3 regions of the Arthrobacter sp. M71 S08 genome follow, and region 3 is predicted to be linked to each of the others. Evidence: riboswitches for the same ligand, from Rfam matches in the RefSeq annotation. Region 3 holds a riboswitch; each other region holds the start of a gene.

Region 1 (6,955 bases), on a different contig from region 3:
CATCCGGCCTTGTCCTCTCGGGCTTCGCCATGGGCGGTGCCCTGGTGATTGCGCTGGCCATCTACTTCATTTCCCGGCGGGGTTCAGTGGCCGGGTACCGGCTCATCCTGGTCGGCATCGGGTTCGCCGCGGTCCTGCAGTCCGTGGTCAGCTTCCTCCTCACCCGCACCGACATCACCGTTGCAACTGATGCCCTCGCCTGGCTGAACGGTTCGCTCAACTCGAGCAACTGGGAGCGGGTGAGCATACTGTTCGTTGCGCTGGTGGTGCTGGCGCCCGCCGTCGTCGTACTGTCCCGTTCGCTGCGCGGGCTGGAACTGGGCGATGACGCCGCCGCCGGACTTGGCGTGAGCGTCGAACGGTCGCGGCTGGCGCTGATCGTCACCGGAGTGCTCCTCGCCGCGGTCGCGACTGCGGCTGCCGGACCTGTCTCCTTCATCGCTTTCCTCTCCGGCCCGATCGCCAGGCGCTTTCTCGGCGGGTACCGCCCGCTGGTGACTGCGGCGCTGGTCGGAGCGGTCATTGTCCTGGCAGCGGATTTCGTGGGCGCGAACCTGATTCCAGGAGTTTCCCTGCCGGTCGGAGTGATCACGGGCGTCCTCGGCGCCCCATTCCTCCTCTGGCTTCTTGCCACATCCAACCGATCAGGCCAGGGAGGCTGACATGAGGTTGAACGCCAAAGACCTGACGCTCGCATACGACAACCGGCCGGTGGTCGAGGACCTCACGGTTGAACTGCCGGCGGGCAAGGTCACGGTCATCGTCGGGGCGAACGCCTGCGGCAAGTCCACCCTGCTCCGCGGGCTGGCGCGTTTGCTGAAGCCCGCGGCGGGAACAGTGCTGCTGGACGGCAAGGACATCCACTCACTGTCCACCCGCGCGGTGGCGAAAACCCTCGGGCTGCTCCCGCAGACCCCGGTGGCCCCGGACGGAATCGCCGTCGTGGACCTCGTGGGCCGTGGCCGTTACCCCCACCAGGGCTGGTTCCGCCAGTGGAACCACGACGACGACGCGGCCGTTGCCTCCGCCTTGCGGGTCACCGACACGCTGGAACTCGCAGACCGTAACGTCGACGAGCTCTCCGGCGGCCAGCGGCAGCGCGTCTGGATAGCCATGGCGCTGGCGCAGCAGACCGACATCCTGCTCCTGGATGAGCCGACCACCTTCCTCGACGTGGCCCACCAGGTGGAAGTCCTCGACCTCATCACCGATCTGAACCGTACGGCGGGCACCACCGTCGCGATCGTCCTGCATGACCTGAACCTCGCTGCGCGGTACGCGGACCACCTCATCGCCATGAAGGGTGGCCGCATCGTCGCCGAGGGCTCACCGTCGAAGGTGGTTACTGCGGAGACGGTCGCCGATGTCTTCGGTCTTCAATCCCACGTCATCCCGGATCCCGTTTCAGGCACGCCGATGGTAGTGCCGATCGGGCGGCATCACGCCGCTCCCCGCAACGTAAGCGCAAAGACCACACGGGAGGGCATCCCGGGTTTTTTAGCGAACCCGCAGGACGGGCTACCCGCACCGGCAATGGAGGCAGCATCGTGACAGAAGGCAGCACAACGCATCGGGTCCCAAGGACGAGATCGAAGTCAAGGCAAGATGCAGGACAAATTACAACCCCGCGAGCGGCCGGGCGTGCGGGCGCGCTGTCTGCCGTGTCCGCGATCCGCGCGTTCAACGTCGTGGTCAGCCGCGTGGAGCCGGTCAGCCCGAATTTCCGGCGCATTACGTTCGGCGGCGCGTGCCTTTCCGACTTCGGCGTCCAGGGTTCCACCCTGGATCTCCGCATCAAGGTGATGATCCCGCCGGCCGGCGGCGAGTGCGCCGACCTCGGCGCTCTCATGGACGGCGCGGGCAGCGGGTGGTACCAGCAATGGCTTTCCCTCGAGCCCGCCGAACGCGGGCACATGCGTACCTACACGGTCCGCGAATCACGCTGCGACCTGGAAGTTCCCGAGCTCGATGTCGACTTCGTGATGCACTTCGACGCGGACGGGAAGGGCGGCCCCGCCTCGCAGTGGGCCGCATCGGCCGAGCCGGGCGACCGCGTCTGGCTGATCGGGCCGAACATCCATGCCGCAACCTGCTCCACCGCCGGCGCGTACGGCGGCATCGAGTGGCGTCCGGGACTGGCCCAGAACGTTCTGCTCGCGGGCGATGAGACTGCCGTTCCGGCGATCAGCGCCATCCTCGAATCCCTCCCGGAACACATCAGCGGCCATGCATTCCTGGAGGTCCCGGATGCATCGGACTGCCAGGACATCCGGACCCGGTCCGGCGTCGGGATCAGCTGGCTGGTGCGCGGCGGCCGTCCGCACGGCGAACTGCTCGATGCGGCAGTCCGGCAGGCGGTCAGGGTCCCTGGTTGGGTATCCCTGGCGGCGCCCTTCCGCGTGAGCCTGGGCTCGGACACACCCTCAGGACAGGCGCTTGCCGCGGCAGCCTGTGCGGGAGGTCCTGAACGGGCAGCCGGGCCCGAGCCGGAAGATATCGACATCGACAAGAACATCCTCTGGGAGACGCCCCAGTTGCTGGATCCCGCGGCCCTTGATGGCTCGCTGAACCCGGACAAGCCCTCGGGTGCGCTGCCCTTCTACGCCTGGATTGCCGGGGAAGCCGCGGTGGTCCGGGGATTACGCCGTTACCTGGTGCGGGACGTCGGCATAGACCGCAAGCAGGTCGCCTTCATGGGGTACTGGCGCCGGGGTAAAGCCGAACTCGCATAACACGCAGCCATACGATCCTTGGGATTGGCGCATAACGAAATTGTAACTTTCGGCCGGATGCCGTAGCGTTGAATCAGGTCATCCGTATCATCGTGGCCGCCGGACTGTACGCCTAGCCCTGTCACCTGTCCGGTTCCCGTTCATTTCGAAGACAGGGGCGGAGAACCCAATCCTGGGCAGTCGGTCTGCTGCCTTTGGGGTGAAGCCTGCACAGTCCTTGACCCGCCCTGGCGCGGCTATCGAGGTAAGGCCGAGTGACTCTTGCTCGAACCCGACAGCTAACTTCGCCGGCGTCAAGAGAGGCAATCCCTTGTCCCAGCAAGATTCCGTGGGCACCCCTGTGCCTGTTTTGTCCGGTCACCGTTCATCCCCATCAACCGCCGAAAGCCTGACCCGCAGGGACGCGCGCCTTCATGAACGCTCCCAGCGTCGCGTCCGCGTATTCCTTTGCGCTGGTGGAGCCTTGGCTGCGTCAGCGTTTGCATTGACGCTGGCAGGGCCGCCGGCGCTCACCGAAGCAGGGCTGATGAGGGTGAGCGAGACGCAGAGCGTCACTGCGCCTGAGGATGTCGCGGTGGATTTCAGCCGCGAACCGGTTGCACCGTCGTCCGCAAGTGACGTACCGGCTGAGGAGAGCAAAGTTTCGACGCTGTCCGCGGGCGAAATCACTGTCGCGAACGCCGAAGCGCCCAAGAAGCCGGTAGAAAAGCCTGCCGAGGAGCCATCGCTCGGTGCACCGGTGAGCGAAGTTTCGGTGGCTTCCCCTTACGGCAACCGGGTCAACCCGATGACCGGGTACGGCGAGGAAATGCACACAGGTACGGACTTCGCCGGCGCCTGCGGCACGCCGGTACTCGCCGCCGACTCAGGCACCGTGACCGAGTCCGGGTGGCACCCCTATGGCGGGGGCCAGCGCATTGTGATCGACCACGGCGGGGGACTGCAGACCACCTACAACCACCTCGCCTCATTGGGCGTCACCGTTGGTGAGAAAATTGACCGCGCAGACGCTATCGGCGCAGTTGGCACTACTGGCAACTCCACCGGCTGCCATCTGCATTTCGAAGTGCTCGTCGATGGGAAGACAGTCGACCCGAGCGGCCGCCTCTAGCGCCTACGGCACGGGGTTCGTGAGGATCGCCGGGTCCTTCTTGCCGTACGGCATCCGCAGCTTCAGCGAATTCGGCTCAACCCGGAAGGACATGTGAGTGCCCTTGCCGAGGGGGTCGCCGTCGAGCTCGATCTCCAGCGGAGTGTCAGACTCCACCTCAGCGGCCTTGCATTGGTAATACTCCACCGATGGGTCCTTGCCCTTGCCCCGCGCCAGGAGCTTGCCGACGACAGCGAACCACCCGAGCTTGCCGCGCGGCGCGATGGTCATGATGTCCAGCAGTCCGTCGTTGAGCTTGGCGCCCGGGAAGATCTCCAGGCCGCCCATTATCTTTCCGCAGTTGCCGCCCATGACGCTGCGCAGGCGGCGGGTGACCCGCTTGCCGCCGTCGATCGAAATATGAACCTTGGAGGGCTTGCCCGGGAGGTTCCGGATGCCGGCGTCGACGTATGCAAGCCAGCCCACCTTGTCCTTGAGGTCGTCGCGCGTGTCAGCCATCACCGAAGCGTCGAAGCCAAGCCCGGCCATCACCAGGAAAACATGCGCGTCCTGCGCCCGGTCCACGTTCACATGCACCACGTCGATGAACCGTTCGGTGCCACCGAGCGCCGCTTCGACGGCTCCCCGGGGGTCATCGACGTCGATATCGAGGTTCCGCGCGAGCAGGTTGCCTGTGCCCAGCGGCAGCAGGCCGAGTGCCGTCGTCGTGCCTGCCAGTTCCTCCGCCACGCACCGTACGGTGCCGTCACCGCCTGCCGCGATGACGACGTCGACCCCTTCCCTGAGAGCCTCCTGCGCCTGGCCGTGCCCCGGATCGTCCTCGGTGGTCTCGAGGAAGAGGGGTTCCTGCCACCCCTTCTCGAGGCTCAGCTCCGTGACGATTGCGCGGATATCCTCGTCGGTTGGCTTGACCGGGTTGAGGATCAGGGCTGCGCGCTTTGTCCGCGATTCCGACTGCGTTTCGGCCCGCGTTTCAGTCTCGGTGTCCGGCAAGGAAGCCATGCGTATTCTCCTGACGAGAGTGGTTGTAATCGAGCTTAGCGTCTGCCCTCGCCGGGTGTGCGGAGAGTTTTACGGGACTATGCTGGGTGGGCAAAACCAGAAGGAGGAGCCATGACACAGGACCAGTCCAGCGCAGGCGAGGGCAACGGGCCGGAAGAGGACACCGAGGGCAACGCCCTGAGCGGATCTCCCACGTTCCCCAACCCGTCCACGGCCCGTCCGACCGGTGACACCACTGGGTTCAACGGCTCGTACACAGAGACCGAGCATCACACCCAGCACGAATACGACGCCGAGCACCAGCGGAACGAGGGTGACTCCACCCCTGGTTCCGACGGGGAGGACTGACACTCTTGGGTACTGAGTCTCCGGGCACTGAATTCGCCCATCGATATGTCGCCCTTGGCGATTCCTTCACCGAGGGTGTGGGGGATTGGGATCCGCAAAGTCCCAACGGGGTGCGCGGCTGGGCTGACCGCGTCGCCGAGCAGCTGGTCCTCGCCGACCCTTCCTGGGGCTACGCGAATCTGGCCATCCGAGGCCGGAAAATGCGGCAGATCCTCTCCGAACAGGTCGATGCGGCGCTTGCCCTGAAACCGACCCTGGTAACCATCTACGCAGGAGCCAACGACATCCTGCGGCCCTCCATTGATCTGGACGCGCTGCTCGCAGAGTACGACGCCGGCATCGCCCGCCTGCGGAACAGCGGTGCTGCTGTGGTCCTCTTCACCGGGTTCGACTCGTCGAAATCGGCCGTCTTCGGCAAGACGCGCGGGCGCACAGCCATCTACAACGAACTCGTCCGCGAAATCGCGGACCGCCACGATGCCGAGCTGGCCGACTACTGGCGGATGCGGGAGTTCCAGAACTGGGGCTACTGGGACGTCGACCGGATGCATATGTCCGCTGCCGGGCATACGCTCATGGCGGTTCGGGTTCTGGAAGTCCTGAAGTCCGCCCACAGCATCGAACTGCCCGAACTTGAGGCCCGCCCGGCTGCATCGAGGCTTGTGCAACTTCGCAAAGATGCCCTGTGGGCTCGCGACTACCTTGGACCGTGGGTGGGCAGACGGCTACGCAGGCAGTCATCCGGGGACGCGTTCACCGCAAAGTACCCCGAACTGACCCACCCGGTCCGGACACAGCAGACAACGTCCCCGTGAGAGCCGGTCGTCTGCGAGAATGATCGTCATGACTGGCGCGCGGTGGTTGAATCCGGCCGAAAGACAAGCGTGGCTTGCCCTCTATGCAGTAGCTACGATGCTGCCGGGGACGCTGGACGCCAATCTGAACAAGCGTGCCAAGATCACCCTGTTTGACTACCACGTCCTCGCGATGCTCTCGGAGGCCGAGGACCGGACGCTTCCCATGAGTGAGCTCGCCGGCCGGTCAAACGCTTCGCTCTCGCGGTTGAGTCACGTGGTCACCAAGCTGGAGACCCGCGGGTGGGTACAGCGGAGCCAGAGCACCAGGGACCTCCGGGTCACCACCGCTTCCATTACCCCGGACGGCCTCGACAACCTCCAGTCACTCGCCGTCGAGCATGTGGAGCATGTCCGGGAGCTGGTTTTTCAGGGACTCGATGAGCAGGACATCGCCGACCTTGAACGGGTGGGCAAGAAGATCCTGGCCCGGCTTGATGACGGGCACTGGATCCTGAAGCAGTCGCAGCCGGCGGGTTCGGTGTGACCAAGCCGTCCGTGCTGGCGCTGATTCTGGCCGGAGGTACAGGCGGACGGCTCGGTGCGCTCACAGACAGGAAAGCCAAGCCCGTTGTGCCGGTGGGCGGAACGTACCGCCTTATCGATGTCCCGCTCTCGAACCTCCACCACAGCCACATCTCGGATGTCTGGGTGGTGGAGCAGTACCAGCCCAAATCGATCAATGACCATCTGGCCAACGGCCGTCCCTGGGACCTCGACCGCACCAACGGCGGACTGCGGCTGTTGCCGCCTTTCCAAGGGGAGCACGGCGAAGGCTTCGCGGTAGGCAACGCGGACGGCCTGTACCGGCAGGCGGACTTCATCCGTCAGTTCGATCCGGATCTGGTCCTCGTCCTCAGCGCCGACCACCTCTATCAGCTCGACTACCGCGACGTCCTCGAGACCCA
Region 2 (6,955 bases), on a different contig from region 3:
CACGAGGTCCTCGACCCCCGCTGGGCTGCTCTGACAGGGTTGGCCGGCGCGGCCGCCGGCCCTGAGGCAGCGGAACCAGAAGTTAAGACAGAGTCAGACAAGAGAGAAGAGAGTTAGTCGTGGCTGTTCCCAAGCGGAAAATGTCCCGCTCGAATACGCGTGCACGCCGATCCCAGTGGAAGGCTGTTGCTCCCAAGCTGATGAAGACGGTGGAGAACGGTCGCGTCACCTACAGCCTTGCCCACCAGGCCAAGGTTGTCACCGACTCCGCCGGTACCGAGCTGTTCCTTGAGTACAAGGGCCGCAAGGTAGCCGACGTCTAAATGCTGACGGCACCGCTTCACGGTGCTGCCGGCAACGATCGCGAAAGCGTCGCCTGCGTGGAAAGTTCTGAAGATCTTTTGAAGCGTCTCGGTGTCAGTATTGACGCCGAGACGCTTCGTCTTGCCCTGACGCATCGGTCTTATGCGTATGAGCAGGGCGGCATCCCCACCAACGAACGCCTTGAGTTCCTTGGCGACGCCGTCCTTGGCCTTTCGGTCACGGACGCCCTGTACCGGGACAATCCGGATCTTTCCGAGGGCGAGCTCGCCAAGAGACGCTCCGCCGTCGTCAGTACGCGTGCCCTCGCCGAGATTGCCCGTGGTCTCGACCTGGGACAACACATCCTGCTGGGGCAGGGCGAGAAGCTCACCAACGGGTGGAACAAGTCGTCCATCCTCGCTGACACCATGGAAGCCATCATCGGCGCCACCTACCTCAGCAACGGCATGGAAACGGCGCGGCGTCTGGTCATGCGCATTATCGGTCCGGTTCTGCAGGACGCTGCCGCGCTCGGTGCTGGAACCGATTGGAAGACCAGCATCCAGGAAATCGCCGCCGCGCAGCGTATGGGCGTGATCGACTACAAGGTCACCGGATTCGGCCCCGACCACGACCGCAGGTTTGAAGCCGTGCTTGTGATCGGCGGAACCAGCTACGGTTCCGGTTCCGGCCGCTCCAAAAAGGAAGCCGAGCAGGAGGCTGCAGCAGCCTCCTGGAAGCTGCTGCAGCTAGGTAATATCGATGCGCAGACTGACACGGCGGCACGTCAGTCCACGTGATCCCGGGAGCTCGTGATGCCTGAACTTCCTGAGGTGGAGGTTGTGCGCCGGGGCCTCGCACGCTGGGTCAGCGGGCGCCGCATCGAGGCGGTTGACGTTCTTGACCCCCGCTCGATCCGCCGTCACGCCCTCGGCGCTGAAGACTTCAGGGGTAATCTTGTCGGGGCTCGCGTCACCGATGCGGTGCGACGCGGGAAGTTTCTCTGGCTACCGCTCGCTACTGATGACGACGACGGCAGTGGCCCTGCATCGTCGTCCCCGCCGACTCCGGCCGGACTCCCGGCGGGCAGGGAACCGGTAGCGCTGATGGCGCACCTTGGGATGAGCGGACAGCTTCTGGTCGAGGACCATAGCCAGCCCGACGAGAAACACCTGAAGGTACGGCTGCGGCTCTCCACGGCTTACGGACGCGAACCGCTGCCGGCGGAGCTCCGTTTCGTTGATCAGCGAATCTTCGGGGGACTCTTCGTCACAAGCATGATGTCCACACCGGACGGGCTTCCCGGTGGGCTGGGGGAGCATCCCTCACCACTCGTGCCGCTCGAGGCGGCTCATATCGCCCGGGACCCGCTGGACCCGGCGTTCTCCTTCGACGAGTTCTACCGGAAGCTGCGGGCTCGGCGCACGGGGTTGAAGCGTGCACTGCTCGACCAGACTCTGGTCTCGGGAGTCGGCAACATCTATGCCGACGAGTCACTGTGGGCTGCCAGGCTGCACTATGCGCGCCCCACCGACACTCTCCGCCGGGCGGAAGCTGCCCGACTGCTTGCGTCCTGCCGCGACGTGATGACTCGCGCGCTCGAGGCAGGAGGCACGAGCTTTGATTCCCTGTACGTCAACGTCAACGGCGCCTCTGGTTACTTCGAACGTTCACTCAACGCCTACGGCCGGCAACGTGAACCTTGCCGGCGATGCTCGGCGGACGGTCTGGACTCGCGCATCCGGCGGGACACGTTCATGAACCGCTCCTCGTACACCTGCCCCCGATGCCAGCCGCGGCCGCGCAACGGACGGTGGTAAGTATCCCCTGACGTGACAAAAGTAAGTATGCTGATTAGATTCGATGTTTCAGCATCCGACACGTCAGGAGTAACGCGATGAAGAACAAGTTGGTTTTTGCAGCAGGCATGGCGGCAGGCTACGTTCTGGGCGCCCGGGCAGGTCGTGCCAGCTACGAGCAGATCAAGGTCAAGGCAAACGAGCTCTGGAACAGCCCTAAGGTTCAGGGCAAGGTTTCCCAGGCATCCGAGACGGTGAAGGCCAAGGCGCCCGAGGTTCAGGCGCAGGCTGAGCAGGCTCTGAAGAAGGCGCAGTCAGCGATGCATCGCGGCGGCGATAACGACACTCCGAAAGACCCGAACATGGAGTACAAGATCTGATCCGATGCGCTGCAGTACGTGTGACCAGCCTCTCCGTGACCGAAACGTGACAATTCAACGATAGGTATGTAACGTTGTGGATACGCCGGGCTCAAAAGCCCGGCTTCCTTCTGGTGGATTGCCTAATCCTGCCGCCGCCGGAAGGTCCGTTCGCTACACACTGCGGCAGGAGCGGGGGAACCAGATTAGCGGACTTCTGTGAAGTCCTAGGGGTGAAGACGCACCGGCTGTAATGCCGGCCGTCCGGGTGGCTCCCATCCGAATCCGACAGCTAACTCCGCAGGCGTTGGGAGAGGCTATTTCCGTGTCCAAAAACCGTCATATCGCGCGCCACCGTGCAACTCCGCCCAGCACCATGCAGATCGTGTCCAAGGCAGTCAGCTCGCACGCTGGCACCGTTGGCCGCCCTGCAGCTGTAGTTGTAGCAGCCTCCGGCATCATGTTCGGAGCCGCCCTTCCGGCCAGCGCGGGAACCACCACCACTTCCGCCACCGCCCCGGCCGCTGAGGTCAGCGTCCAGGCACCAGCGGCGCCCGTTGCCCCGGCCCCCGTCGTCGAGGCTCCTGCTGCTCCGGCACCTGCTGTAAACGCTCCGACCCACACCGTTCAGGCCGGAGACACCCTCGGCTCCATCGCCGGCAACTACGGTGTCAGCCTCGACGCCATCTTCGCTGCGAATGGTCTCGGCTGGGAATCAATCATCTACCCGGGCCAGGTCATCAGCTTGTCCGGCAGCGCTGCAGCCGCTCCGGCTCCTGCTGCAGCTGCTCCGGCTCCGGCACCGGCTCCCGCACCCGCACCTGCACCGGCTGCTGCCGCTCCGGCACCGGCTCCCGCACCTGCACCTGCACCGCAGGTTCAGGCAGCTCCGGCACCGGCAGAGACCAGCACCATGAACATCACCACAGCGTCCTCCAAGATCACCGTGGCTGACGGTTCTTCAAGCGGCGCAGGCGCCTCGATCCTCGCTTCGGCCCGGGCACAGCTCGCCGGCGGCGCTGTTCAGGACTGCACCCGCCTCGTTGAGATCGCAATGGCTGCAGCCGGCAAGCCCGTCGGCGACCTCGGCCCCATGCAGTTCGCTGCCTACGGCGCTCAGGTAAGCACGCCGGCCCCGGGTGACCTGGTCATCACCGGTGGCCACGTGGCTGTCTACGCTGGCGGTGGCCAGGTCATCAGCAGCGGCATGAATGGTGCAAACCTCACCATGCAGCACCCGCTGAGCGACCTCGCCGGCGCGTTCTTCGTGCGCGTCTAGTCTTCGGCTAGCCTTTCTCACTGGGGAGGACCTGAAAAGGTCCTCCCCAGTGGTGTTTAATGTCGAGGCAAGTGTCCGGGAGGACCAAGTAGAAGGACGGTTTCTCGCCCTGCCGGTGCCGCTGCACACCGGGATAGGCTGTCTTCCTCAGAGCGACGCACGGGAGGTAATGCCCTGCCATGGAACCGGAACACGTGATCAAGGCTTCGCGCCTCGTCAAGAAGTTCGGCTCAGTCTTTGCGCTGACGGGACTCGACCTGCGAGTCCGTGCGGGTGAAGTCCACGGGTTCCTCGGGCCCAATGGCGCCGGGAAGTCCACCACCCTCCGGCTGTTGCTTGGACTCATGCGCCCCACCAGAGGCTCCGTACGGGTCCTGGGTGTGGACCCATGGGTCGAGCCCGTCCGCGCGCGCCGGGACATCGCCTATGTGCCGGGTGATGTGAATCTTTGGCCGGACCTGAGCGGCGGTGAAGTGATTGATCTGCTCACCGGCCTGCGCGGCGGGGCGGACGGGAGGCTGCGCCGCGAGCTTATCGAGGAGTTCAACTTCGATCCCCGACGCCGGACACGGACCTATTCGAAGGGCAACCGCCAGAAAGCTGCGCTGATTGCGGCGTTCGCGCGGCCCGCGCACCTCTATCTGTTGGACGAGCCGAGTGCCGGTCTTGATCCAGTCATGGACGCCGTGTTCCGACGACAGGTCCAGCGTGTAAGCACCGAAGGTGCAACTGTCCTGCTCTCCAGCCACATCCTGAGCGAGGTGGAGCAGCTTTGTGAGCGCATCACCATCATTCGTGCCGGGACTGTGGTTGAATCGGGCACGCTGTCCGAACTCCGGCACCTCCGCCGCACGCGGTTTCTCGTAGCAGGGGCGCGGACTGCAGCTGTACTCGACGGCCTCTCCGGCGTTTACGACGTGCATTCGGTGCCGGGCGGCATCCAGTTTGACGCCGACCAGACGCACTTGCCGACCGTGCTGGCCCACCTCTCCCGGGCAGGACTGACGGGGATCACTGCCAACCCGCCGTCCCTCGAGGAGCTGTTCCTCCGGCACTATACTCAGGCCGGCGCGGCTTCGGCGGATCGATCAACGTGATGCCCGGGGTCCTGCCGGTGCTGCGGATGCACCTGGTCCGCGATCGTTGGTTCCTCCCGGGTTGGCTGGCAGGAATCAGTGTGCTCGGGCTGCTTGCGGCCGCAGCAGTGTCCAGCCAGTTCGCCGCGTCCGCTGAGCGTGCGGGGATCGTGTCCGTCGCTTCCGCCAGTCCCGCATTCCGGTTTCTCCGCGGGCTGCCGGACGGCACGGGCGTCGGCTCCGTAGTGTTCTTCCAGGGTTATGCCTTCACGGCTGTCCTGGCAGGACTCATGGGAGTTTTACTCGTGACCAGACACACCCGGGCCGAAGAGGAATCCGGTCGTAGCGAGATCCTTGAGTCGACTCCCGTTCCGCGCACCGCCGCGCTGACAGCGACCCTCCTGCTCAGCCTGCTGGCCTGTCTCGTCCTGAGCGGTTCCTCCGGACTCGGGTTCGCCGCCGCCGGGCTGCCGCTCGCTGGATCGATGCTGGCGGGCGGCGCAATAGGCGTCGTCGGCCTTTTTTTTGCGGCCGCCGCAGCGGTCATCGCCCAGCTCATGCCTACGGGACGCGGCGCAAACGGGGTTTCAGCGGCCGTCGTCGGCCTCGCCTATCTGATCAGGGGAATTGGCGACGCGCTGGGCGAGCCCGACGCCGGGCTTCTGAGAGTCGACCCGGCATGGCCTTCCTGGTTTTCCCCCATCGGATGGGGACAGCGGGTCCGCCCCTTCACTGAAGCCGATGCCCGGCCGGTGGTCGCCCTGGGCCTCGTGGCTGGAATCTTGTGTCTGATTGCGCTCCTGATCCGGAGTCGCCGGGATCTGGGTGCCAGCCTCCTCGGTGAACGGACCGGAAGGGAAAGAGCAGGGCGAACAGGTCGATCCCTGGTCGGCCTGGCGTGGCGGTTGCAGCGTGGCACCCTCGTGGGGTGGTGCATCGCCGGAGCGGTCATAGGAGGTCTGGCCGGCGGATTGGCTCCGGTGGTTACCGATGTGATTGCGGGCAACCCAACCATGCAGGACCTGTTTGACCGGCTGGCTCCAGGAACGGCCCCCGGGGCAGGAATCGTCGATCTCTTCCTCACTGCGCTGCTGGGCATCGCCTCTGTTCTTGCCGCTGCTGCCGGTGTGCAGGCAGTTCTACGGCTGCGGGCTGAAGAAGTGGAAGGAAGGGCGGAACTGTTGCTGTCCGCACCCGCCACCGCAGGCCGATGGGTCGCCGCGAACCTGGTGGTGGCGGGCATATCGATCATTGTTCTCGTCGTCGTGGCCGGGTGTTCCGCGACAGCAGGCCTTGCGCTGTCAGGATCCCTTGGTACACGGGGAGCGTCCGTTGTGGGAGCCAGCCTCGCACATGCCCCGGCCGCGACCATATTTCCTGCCGTGGCGGCGCTTGTTTACTCCGTGTTCCCGCGCGTGAGCATTGGCGCCGGATGGGGCTTCCTAGCCGCCGCACTGGTCCTGGGACAGTTCGGCGGCCTCCTGGGGTTGCCCGTCTGGGTGCAGGACCTGAGCCCGTTCCGCCACTCCTCGGCAATGCCCGTCGAAGAGTTTGATCCGATCAGTGCCGTGTTGCTGGTCGCTGCGGCCGCCACCTTCGCGGGGGCCGCCGCCGTGCTGATCGGCCGCCGCGACGTCACTGCCTGAACCCTGGTGAGGACTCAAGGAAGGGCGAAGACTCAGGAAACGGAGGAATGCCGTGGTGTTCGGCTGCTGTAGTGCTCTGCCAGCCGTGCAAAGCCCTCGTCCAGGCTCACTTCAGGTGTCCAGTCCAGCAGGGACCTGGTCTGCCGCTGGTCAAACCAGTGCGCCGTGGACAACTGCTCGGCGAGGAACCGGGTCATCGGTGGCTCACCGTCGGGGTTTGAACCCCGCCACAGGGTCTCAACGGCGCTTCCTGCCACTCTGCCGAGCCACCCGGGGACTGACCTGCGCGGCTCCGGCACACCGCCGGCTGAGCAGATGCTCCCGAGGAGTTCACCGATTGGCCGCGGTTCGCCGTTCGAGACAACCAGCGGCAACCCGCGCACCCACTCCATGCGCTCCAGTGCGGCACTGATGGCCGATGCGGCATTGTCCACATAGGTTGTGTCGACGAGCGCGGTACCGCCGCTGAGTAGTGGCAGCCTGCCCGCGCGGG
Region 3 (6,955 bases):
ACGCCCGCGCCAGTGAAAGTTCGTCCAATGCCTCCGCGCTGATCGCGGCGACGACGTCGTCAAGATCGTCGCGTGCGCGGGCCACGGTGTCCACATGGCCGCCCAGCATGGTGACGAGGCCGGGCAGCTGCGGACCAAAGGTGTCCCGGACCTGGCCCGGCTCGGGCAGTCCCGCCTCGATGACCTCGTCGCCGGTCAGCAGCAGGGAGACGCGGGGAGCGCGAAGGACCGGGAGCGTGTCCCACCCGCAGACGGCAGCCAGGGCGATCTGTGCCGGATTGAGCACCGAGCCGGCTCGGATGGTCTCGGTTCCCTCGGCGGCTTCCTCGCCGGCCGGCCGGATATGCTCGTTCCCCGCGGGTTCGTCGGCCCGCGCGCGTTCGTTACGGGTCAGCACACCGTCGCGGACGGCTCCGTGCTCCGTACGCAGGATTCCGGTAGCCCCCGGCGGGACGACACCGCCCGTGAGGATGAAGGTTGCCTGGCCCGGTTCCAGCGTGGCGTACCCGGACTTCTTATGCTCGTGTGCGCGGTGCCAGGGACTCTCATCCTTCTGCACCGGCGTAACGAGCGTCCAGGGCGGCTCACCGTTCAGCGCCCAGCCGTCCATCGCCGAGGACGCGTAATGCGGGATGGGCTGCAGCGCCACAACGGGTTCCGCCAGGGTCTGGCCGAGAGCATCAGCGAGGTTCACGGTCTGCGCCGTCTTTGGTGTGGCGGATTCGTACGCTAGCCGCCGTGCTTCCTGCCAAGTGACGTTGTGCCCGAAACCGCTCACCGGCGGTCCTCCGTCTCGACGATGGGCGGACAGGCGGAGTGCGCTGCCTGCATTGCCGACCGCATGGCTGTGGCGCTGTCCGCCTGACCGTACCCAACTGCCATTCCTGCCGCGTAACCGGCGATGAAAGTCGTGAGCGGAGCCGCAGGGCGGACCACGGAGTGCGCGGCCTGGCCCGCCAGGGCCAGGACGGCATCAACGTCAACCTCCGTGCCCTCAAGTTCGAATATCTCCAGAAGCTTTTCGCTCCACTGCCTGAGCAGGCGATCCCGATCCTCCATGGTGAACCTCTCGCTATTTGCCCGCGTCTGGCTCCTCCACCCCGAATTGCCGGGCGTCGGACCACGTATCGATGTCGATGGTTGAGCCCGCGGGAACTTCGACTGGACTCCATGTCACCCTAGCAAGGAGGGCGCGCATAGACAGGTTTCTTACTTCCTGCAGATCAACAGCACTCGCGAGGTCAGTCCAGCGATACAGGGCTGCGAGCGGCTGGTCCCTGCCGCCGTCGTGCGCCAATACCGATAACCCGGTTGCGAGGGCACCCGCGGTGAGCGAGGGCAGTGCGTCGCTGATGCGGGGCATGTCGCACGCGAGTACAAGCACCCAGGGCGCGGGATTGTCCCCCAAATGCATGACGGCGGCGCGCACCGCCGCCGCCGGCCCACCAAATGGTGGGTCCTCCCGGATCAGCTCCGCTCTCGGAGGCAAGTCGGGCGAGGGGCCGCCGACCACGACGAGCCGTCGCGCCGATTCGAGCGCGTCACAGGTCCGCACCAGCAGCGATGTGCCGTCGACCCGCAGGGAGGACTTTGGAACCCCGCCCAGTCGGGACGACCTGCCGCCACTGAGCACGACGGCGTCGAACATCAACTCTTCGGCGGCGCTCCCGTCCGCTTCCGGGCTGCTCACGCCGCGTTGTCGGCGGGCAGGAACTCGCTCCACTGCGGCGAGGGTTTCTCAAGTTCCCGGATCTGCCAGGAAGTCCCGCGGGGAGGCCTGGGCACAACCCGGAGTGACCAGCCGAGGGACCCGAGGGTCTTGTCCCCCTTCGCGTTGTTGCATCTCAGGCAGCAGGCGACGAGGTTCTCCCAGCTGTCCTCTCCCCCGCGCGAGCGCGGGACCACATGGTCGATGGTGGATGCGGCCTTACCGCAGTAGGCGCACATATGATTATCACGCCTGAGCACGCCGCGTCGCGTTGCTACCGTGCTATTGCGATACGGGATCTTCACATACCGGTTCAGCAGAATGACTGAAGGCCTGGACAGAACTTCGTTGGGGCCAACCACCGGGTCCTCCCCTTCTGCGACGACGCTGGCTTTACCTGTGAGAACAAGCACCAGCGCCCGGCGGAAGGTAACCACCGCCAGTGGTTCATATCCAGCATTAAGAACGAGAGTGCGCATGCACATTCCTCTTTGCCGTCCATAGCCCAGAAGATTCCGGAAAATCCCTGACGTCCCTGAAGCTACAGCGAAGGTACTTCGGATTAACAGTGCAAGAGTAAGCCGTTCGGCTCATGGTTCGTCAATCGCCACACTCGCTTTTCCCGGCAGACGGGCACGAAAAAGCCCCTCGCCGGCTACGGCGAGGGGCTTCATACGAATCTGTTGCAGAGTTAGCCGCCGACGCGGATGAACACGGGGCCTGATCCGAGCTCAGCCGGCGCGATGACCGTCTGGTTGCCGTTGAACCCACCGTGGACGGCCTGGCCACCGCCGATGTAAACGGCGATGTGGGCCAGGCCCATCCCGCCGTCGGCATAGTAGATAAGGTCGCCGGGGATAGCTTCTGCAGCGCTGACCGTGCGGCCGAGGGAGAGGTAGCCGGCCGGCCATCCGTGGAAGTTGATGCCTGCAGCGGCGAGGGCGTTGCTGGCGAGGCGGGTGCAGTCCTGGGTCACTCCCAGCTGCGCCTTGGCGGCAGCAGCGATGGTGGCGGCTACGCCCGAGGACGCCTGGGCGGCTGCTGCGGGGGCAGGCGTCTTGGCGATGGCCGGCTGCGCCGCGACAGTGGCCGTTGTTTCCACTGCTACTGCGGGCTCGATTACGGCAGGTTCTGCCTCGTCGACCGGTGCAACAGCGGGAGCGACCTCAATAGTTTCGGCCTGCGGCTGAACTACAGGGGCAACCACTACAGGAGCGGCGACGGCCTTGACGGCGGTCTTGTTGAAGGAGATCTTTGCATCGGCCGGTGCCTGGATCGGCGCCGTGGCAGGCTGAACCTCAAGGGTGGTGGTGACGGTGTTGCGCTCCGCAGGCAATTCGACCGCGTTTGCGGCAACGCCGCTGGTAAGAACCAGACCGGATGCCGCGGCGATGACGGCTGCCTGGCGACCTACGCCGCCGGCGTTGCCACCGACGGCGCGCGCAATGGTGGAGAGAGAGGCTGATCGCTGCACTTCGGCGCGGTGGCGCGCGATGGCACGGATGTTCGGGGTCATATGTGTGAGCTCCAGGTTTTCTGGTTCTTAGCTAACGCGGACGAAGCTGTAGCCAGAGAGATCGGACAGGCTGTGAAGACCGGTGTTCATACCGTTCAGGCCACCGCTGATGACCTGACCGTTGCCTACGTAAATGGCAACGTGACCACCGGAGACCACGAGGTCGCCGGGAGCGGGAGTGGGGACGACTGATCCGAAAGCGAAGAAGTCGCTCGGAGCGATGTCGCCGACGGACTTGCCGATTGAGCGGAGGGCCTTCTCGACCATAGCGGTGCAATCCTGTGCGACACCGATCTGGGAGTAGGCCGAGCCGACCAGTGCTGCTCCGACTCCGCTGGCGCTGGGCGCCTTGACCGGAACGGGAGCCTCAACTGCGGCGGGCTCCACCTTCGCCGGGGCCGGGGCTGCTGCTGCGACCTGGACGGCCGGCGTCACGACCTCGACGACGGTTTCGACGGTCGAGGCCGGGGCGGGGGCCGCCTCGACAACTTCAGCCTGCGCTGCGACGGGAGCGTCCTCAACGGCCTCGACAACCGGAGCAGCTACAGCCTCGACAGCCGCACGCTCGAAGGTGACAGTCGCATCAGCAGAAGCGCTGACTGCGGTGGGCTGAACGGCGACTGTGCTGAGCGTCTTGACGGCCTGCGCCGAGCGCTGGGCGTCGGATGCGCCGTGGGCCGGAAGTCCGGCCGTGAGGACCAGGCCGGAAGCTGCCACAATGACCGCTGCCTGGCGTCCTACGGAACCGGCGTTCGAAGATACAGCCTTCGAGATTGCTGCGAGCGAGTTTGTATGAGCCGGCACCGCACGGTGGCGGCCCAGCGCAGAGCTGTTTGACACGTTAAATTGCCTCTCCCTACGCCTGCGAGGTGAGCTGTCGGATTCGGATGGGAGTCACCCGGCCGCGGATCGTCTCAAATCCTGCGACTTAACCCCAAGGACTTCTGGAAAGAAGCCCGCAATTGGTTCCCCCGCCCCTGCCATGCGATTTACGAACGGACCTCGCGCAGTGGCAGAGCTAGGCGATCTGCGCGAGAGTGCCGAACCCCCTGCGATTCGGCACGAGTTGAACGCTACCTCAGAATTTAAGGTATGTCACATTCCGATCACGGAACGGTGTGTTCTCGATTACGACGGCGTTGAAACCGTTCAAAGCCAACCCAACGGGTCGACGTTCTTGCCGTCGACAAGGACCTCAAAATGCAGGTGGCACCCCGTCGAAGCGCCGGTGGATCCCACCCTCGCGATAGCTTCACCCCGGTCAACTACCTGACCCACTGTCACGTCCATCGCGGACAGGTGGTTGTAGGTGGTCTCCAGGCCGTTGGCGTGCTTCACAACAATGCGATTGCCGCCACCGTAGGCGTGCCACCCTGCGAAAGTCACGGTGCCGGCCGCTGCGGCCTTGACGGCCGTTCCGCAGGCTTCACTCATGTCCTGCCCCGTGTGGAGCTCACCGGCGCCGGTGATGGGGCTGATTCGGGAACCAAAGGGCGAGCTCATCACTCCGCCGTCCAGTGGCGCCGAGAGGGAACCCTGGGATTCTGCGGTCACGATGTCATTACCCGAAGCCGAGACCATCTCGGCCAGTTTCGCGTCGGGATCGAACTTGCCGTTCAGAGCAGCCCGGTCAAACGAGACGTCCGCACCTGCGGCAGCCTGGACTGGCTGTGGCTCGTCCTGCTCCGCTGGAGCAGCAACAGTCAGCGCGTCGGAAGGCGAGACTGCTGCGGTTGTGGGCAGCGCGACGGTGAGGACCATTCCGGATGCAGCGGCGGCAATGGCAACCTTCTGGCTGAGCCCCGCCAGGGAAACATCCCGGCGTGCGGTGACCGCGCGTCGTCGTCGTTCAATCCGTTGCGGGTCTCGGGGACGGAGGCTAACAGTGGACTGGGCCCCAGGCGCGGATTGTGCAGGCGCCACGGAGCCATTGCGGGCTTCCCTCCGGGACATCGGCGCAGCCGCGCACGCACCAACCGGCGCCGTCGGGGTCGCGCACTCCCGGACAACTGAAGTGGCCGGCACAGCGACGTGAGCGGCTGTGAGGTGGGCGATTCGCTCGGCCCGGTGGCGCCTGTGGGCGTCACGCGGCCGCGCTTCAACGACCGGGGTGCCGGCACGGCGACGCCCCGAAGCAGTGTTTGACAAGGAGACCCTTTCTCATTTCCGCCTGCGAAGTTAGCTGTCGGGTTCGAGTATGAGAAAACTCGGTTCGAATACCTCCGATAAGGCAGCATCCGGAACTTCACCCCAAGGTCATGGCGGGCCATGACCGGTGGTGGGTCCTCCGCCCCTGTCATCTGTTCAACACTGCGTTCGCTGACAGGGTTAGGCATGCGAACCAGGTAACGCTGGAGTATCAGCGCCAGATATCAACTATAGATCGACGAGGCCGACCGTAATCATTTCGTAACCAAACTGTGGATAACCTTAGGCAATCCAGAGCTTCCCGCCTTTGGTTAAGACTGGGGATGAACGGCCACAAAAACGTGTGAAGCGACTTCCGGCGGCAGTTCCAGTGCGCCCTCTACACCGGGCACCCGAACAGACACGTAGTCACCCACCGCCTGAAGGGTCATGGACGCTCCGGGACGCAGGCCACCCTCATCCAGCTGCGTGAGCAGTTCGGGATCCACCTGGATAGGTTCAGCCAGGCGGATAAGAGTCACAGCGGAGCCGGCGGTGTTCGTCTCCAGAGCTTCGCTGAGAGTGCACACACCGAGGGTCAAGGTTTCGGAGGGCGTTCCGCCGATCGCTTCGAGGCCGGGAATGGGATTGCCGTAGGGCGACTGTGTCGGCTTCCCAAGCAATTCGTAGAGGCGCCGCTCGACCCGCTCACTCATGACGTGTTCCCACCGGCAGGCCTCATCGTGGACATAGGCCCAGTCAAGACCGATCACATCGGAGAGCAGGCGTTCAGCCAGCCGGTGCTTGCGCATCACCTCGGTGGCCCGTCGACGTCCGAGTTCGGTCAGTTCAAGGTGACGGTCACCGGTCACCACAACCAGCCCGTCACGTTCCATTCGGCCCACCGTCTGGGACACCGTGGGGCCGGAGTGACGAAGACGCTCTGCGATCCGCGCACGCAGGGCCACGATGTTTTCTTCCTCGAGCTCAAGGATGGTCCGCAGGTACATCTCGGTGGTGTCGATGAGGTCCGTCATGCGGGGTTCAGCTCCTTGGCACTGGTGCGGATTGAGCGTTGATGCAGCGGCTGCCTGCAGTCCCTGGAAGGTGGGCCGCCGTCGTCATCCCTACGCCCCACAAGGTTAACCCATTTAGTTGGCCGGTTTGACGGCTGTCCCGTTGCCGCCGAACCCAGCGGTCATAATGCGTCCCCGACGGAAACACTGGGGCAGAATGGTCTGCGACCCCACAACGCAAGTAAACGTCCTGGAGCAACCATGAGCACTTCCGCCGACATCCGCATCCCCGCCGAGCTGCTGCCACAGGATGGACGGTTCGGCGCGGGTCCTTCCAAGGTCCGCCCGGAGCAGCTGGATGCTCTCAAGAGTGCAGGTAGCGCGCTGCTTGGAACCTCCCACCGCCAGGCCCCGGTGAAGAACCTCGTCGGTTCGGTGCGGTCCGGCCTGATGGATTTTTTCGGCGCCCCCGAGGGTTACGAGGTTGTCCTTGGCGTCGGCGGGTCCACTGCGTTCTGGGATGTTGCCTCGTTCGGTCTGGTCCAATCCCGCGCGCAGCACCTTTCCTTCGGTGAGTTCGGGTCCAAG

What was found. A riboswitch is a leader RNA that binds a small molecule or an ion and turns the genes downstream of it on or off. The one in region 3 is predicted to bind cyclic di-AMP.
Region 1: linked by a shared signal. The riboswitch ahead of AC5RTB_RS04600 (M23 family metallopeptidase) and the one ahead of AC5RTB_RS00245 (NlpC/P60 family protein) in region 3 are both predicted to bind cyclic di-AMP.
Region 2: linked by a shared signal. The riboswitch ahead of AC5RTB_RS15365 (LysM peptidoglycan-binding domain-containing protein) and the one ahead of AC5RTB_RS00245 (NlpC/P60 family protein) in region 3 are both predicted to bind cyclic di-AMP.

What each region holds. Positions count from the first base shown of each region.
Region 1 is NZ_JBNHEY010000002.1:155,491-162,445, forward strand. It holds gene AC5RTB_RS04585 (FecCD family ABC transporter permease) at 1-662, shown strand, start outside; gene AC5RTB_RS04590 (ABC transporter ATP-binding protein) at 664-1,551, shown strand; gene AC5RTB_RS04595 (siderophore-interacting protein) at 1,662-2,732, shown strand; cyclic di-AMP (ydaO/yuaA leader) riboswitch at 2,860-3,039, shown strand; gene AC5RTB_RS04600 (M23 family metallopeptidase) at 3,196-3,843, shown strand; gene AC5RTB_RS04605 (diacylglycerol/lipid kinase family protein) at 3,847-4,845, opposite strand; gene AC5RTB_RS04610 (hypothetical protein) at 4,957-5,193, shown strand; gene AC5RTB_RS04615 (SGNH/GDSL hydrolase family protein) at 5,199-6,008, shown strand; gene AC5RTB_RS04620 (MarR family winged helix-turn-helix transcriptional regulator) at 6,037-6,534, shown strand; gene AC5RTB_RS04625 (glucose-1-phosphate adenylyltransferase family protein) at 6,531-6,955, shown strand, end outside.
Region 2 is NZ_JBNHEY010000009.1:67,142-74,096, reverse strand. It holds gene AC5RTB_RS15390 (YceD family protein) at 1-117, shown strand, start outside; gene rpmF (50S ribosomal protein L32) at 120-323, shown strand; gene rnc (ribonuclease III) at 381-1,103, shown strand; gene mutM (bifunctional DNA-formamidopyrimidine glycosylase/DNA-(apurinic or apyrimidinic site) lyase) at 1,119-2,123, shown strand; gene AC5RTB_RS15370 (YtxH domain-containing protein) at 2,201-2,482, shown strand; cyclic di-AMP (ydaO/yuaA leader) riboswitch at 2,624-2,782, shown strand; gene AC5RTB_RS15365 (LysM peptidoglycan-binding domain-containing protein) at 2,787-3,740, shown strand; gene AC5RTB_RS15360 (ABC transporter ATP-binding protein) at 3,920-4,837, shown strand; gene AC5RTB_RS15355 (ABC transporter permease) at 4,837-6,462, shown strand; gene AC5RTB_RS15350 (NAD-dependent epimerase/dehydratase family protein) at 6,495-6,955, opposite strand, start outside.
Region 3 is NZ_JBNHEY010000001.1:40,617-47,571, reverse strand. It holds gene AC5RTB_RS00270 (molybdopterin molybdotransferase MoeA) at 1-778, opposite strand, end outside; gene AC5RTB_RS00265 (DUF6457 domain-containing protein) at 775-1,059, opposite strand; gene mobA (molybdenum cofactor guanylyltransferase) at 1,073-1,690, opposite strand; gene AC5RTB_RS00255 (HNH endonuclease) at 1,687-2,187, opposite strand; gene AC5RTB_RS00250 (NlpC/P60 family protein) at 2,400-3,224, opposite strand; gene AC5RTB_RS00245 (NlpC/P60 family protein) at 3,252-4,064, opposite strand; cyclic di-AMP (ydaO/yuaA leader) riboswitch at 4,070-4,221, opposite strand; gene AC5RTB_RS00240 (M23 family metallopeptidase) at 4,374-5,372, opposite strand; cyclic di-AMP (ydaO/yuaA leader) riboswitch at 5,377-5,564, opposite strand; gene AC5RTB_RS00235 (iron-dependent transcriptional repressor DtxR) at 5,684-6,388, opposite strand; gene serC (phosphoserine transaminase) at 6,629-6,955, shown strand, end outside.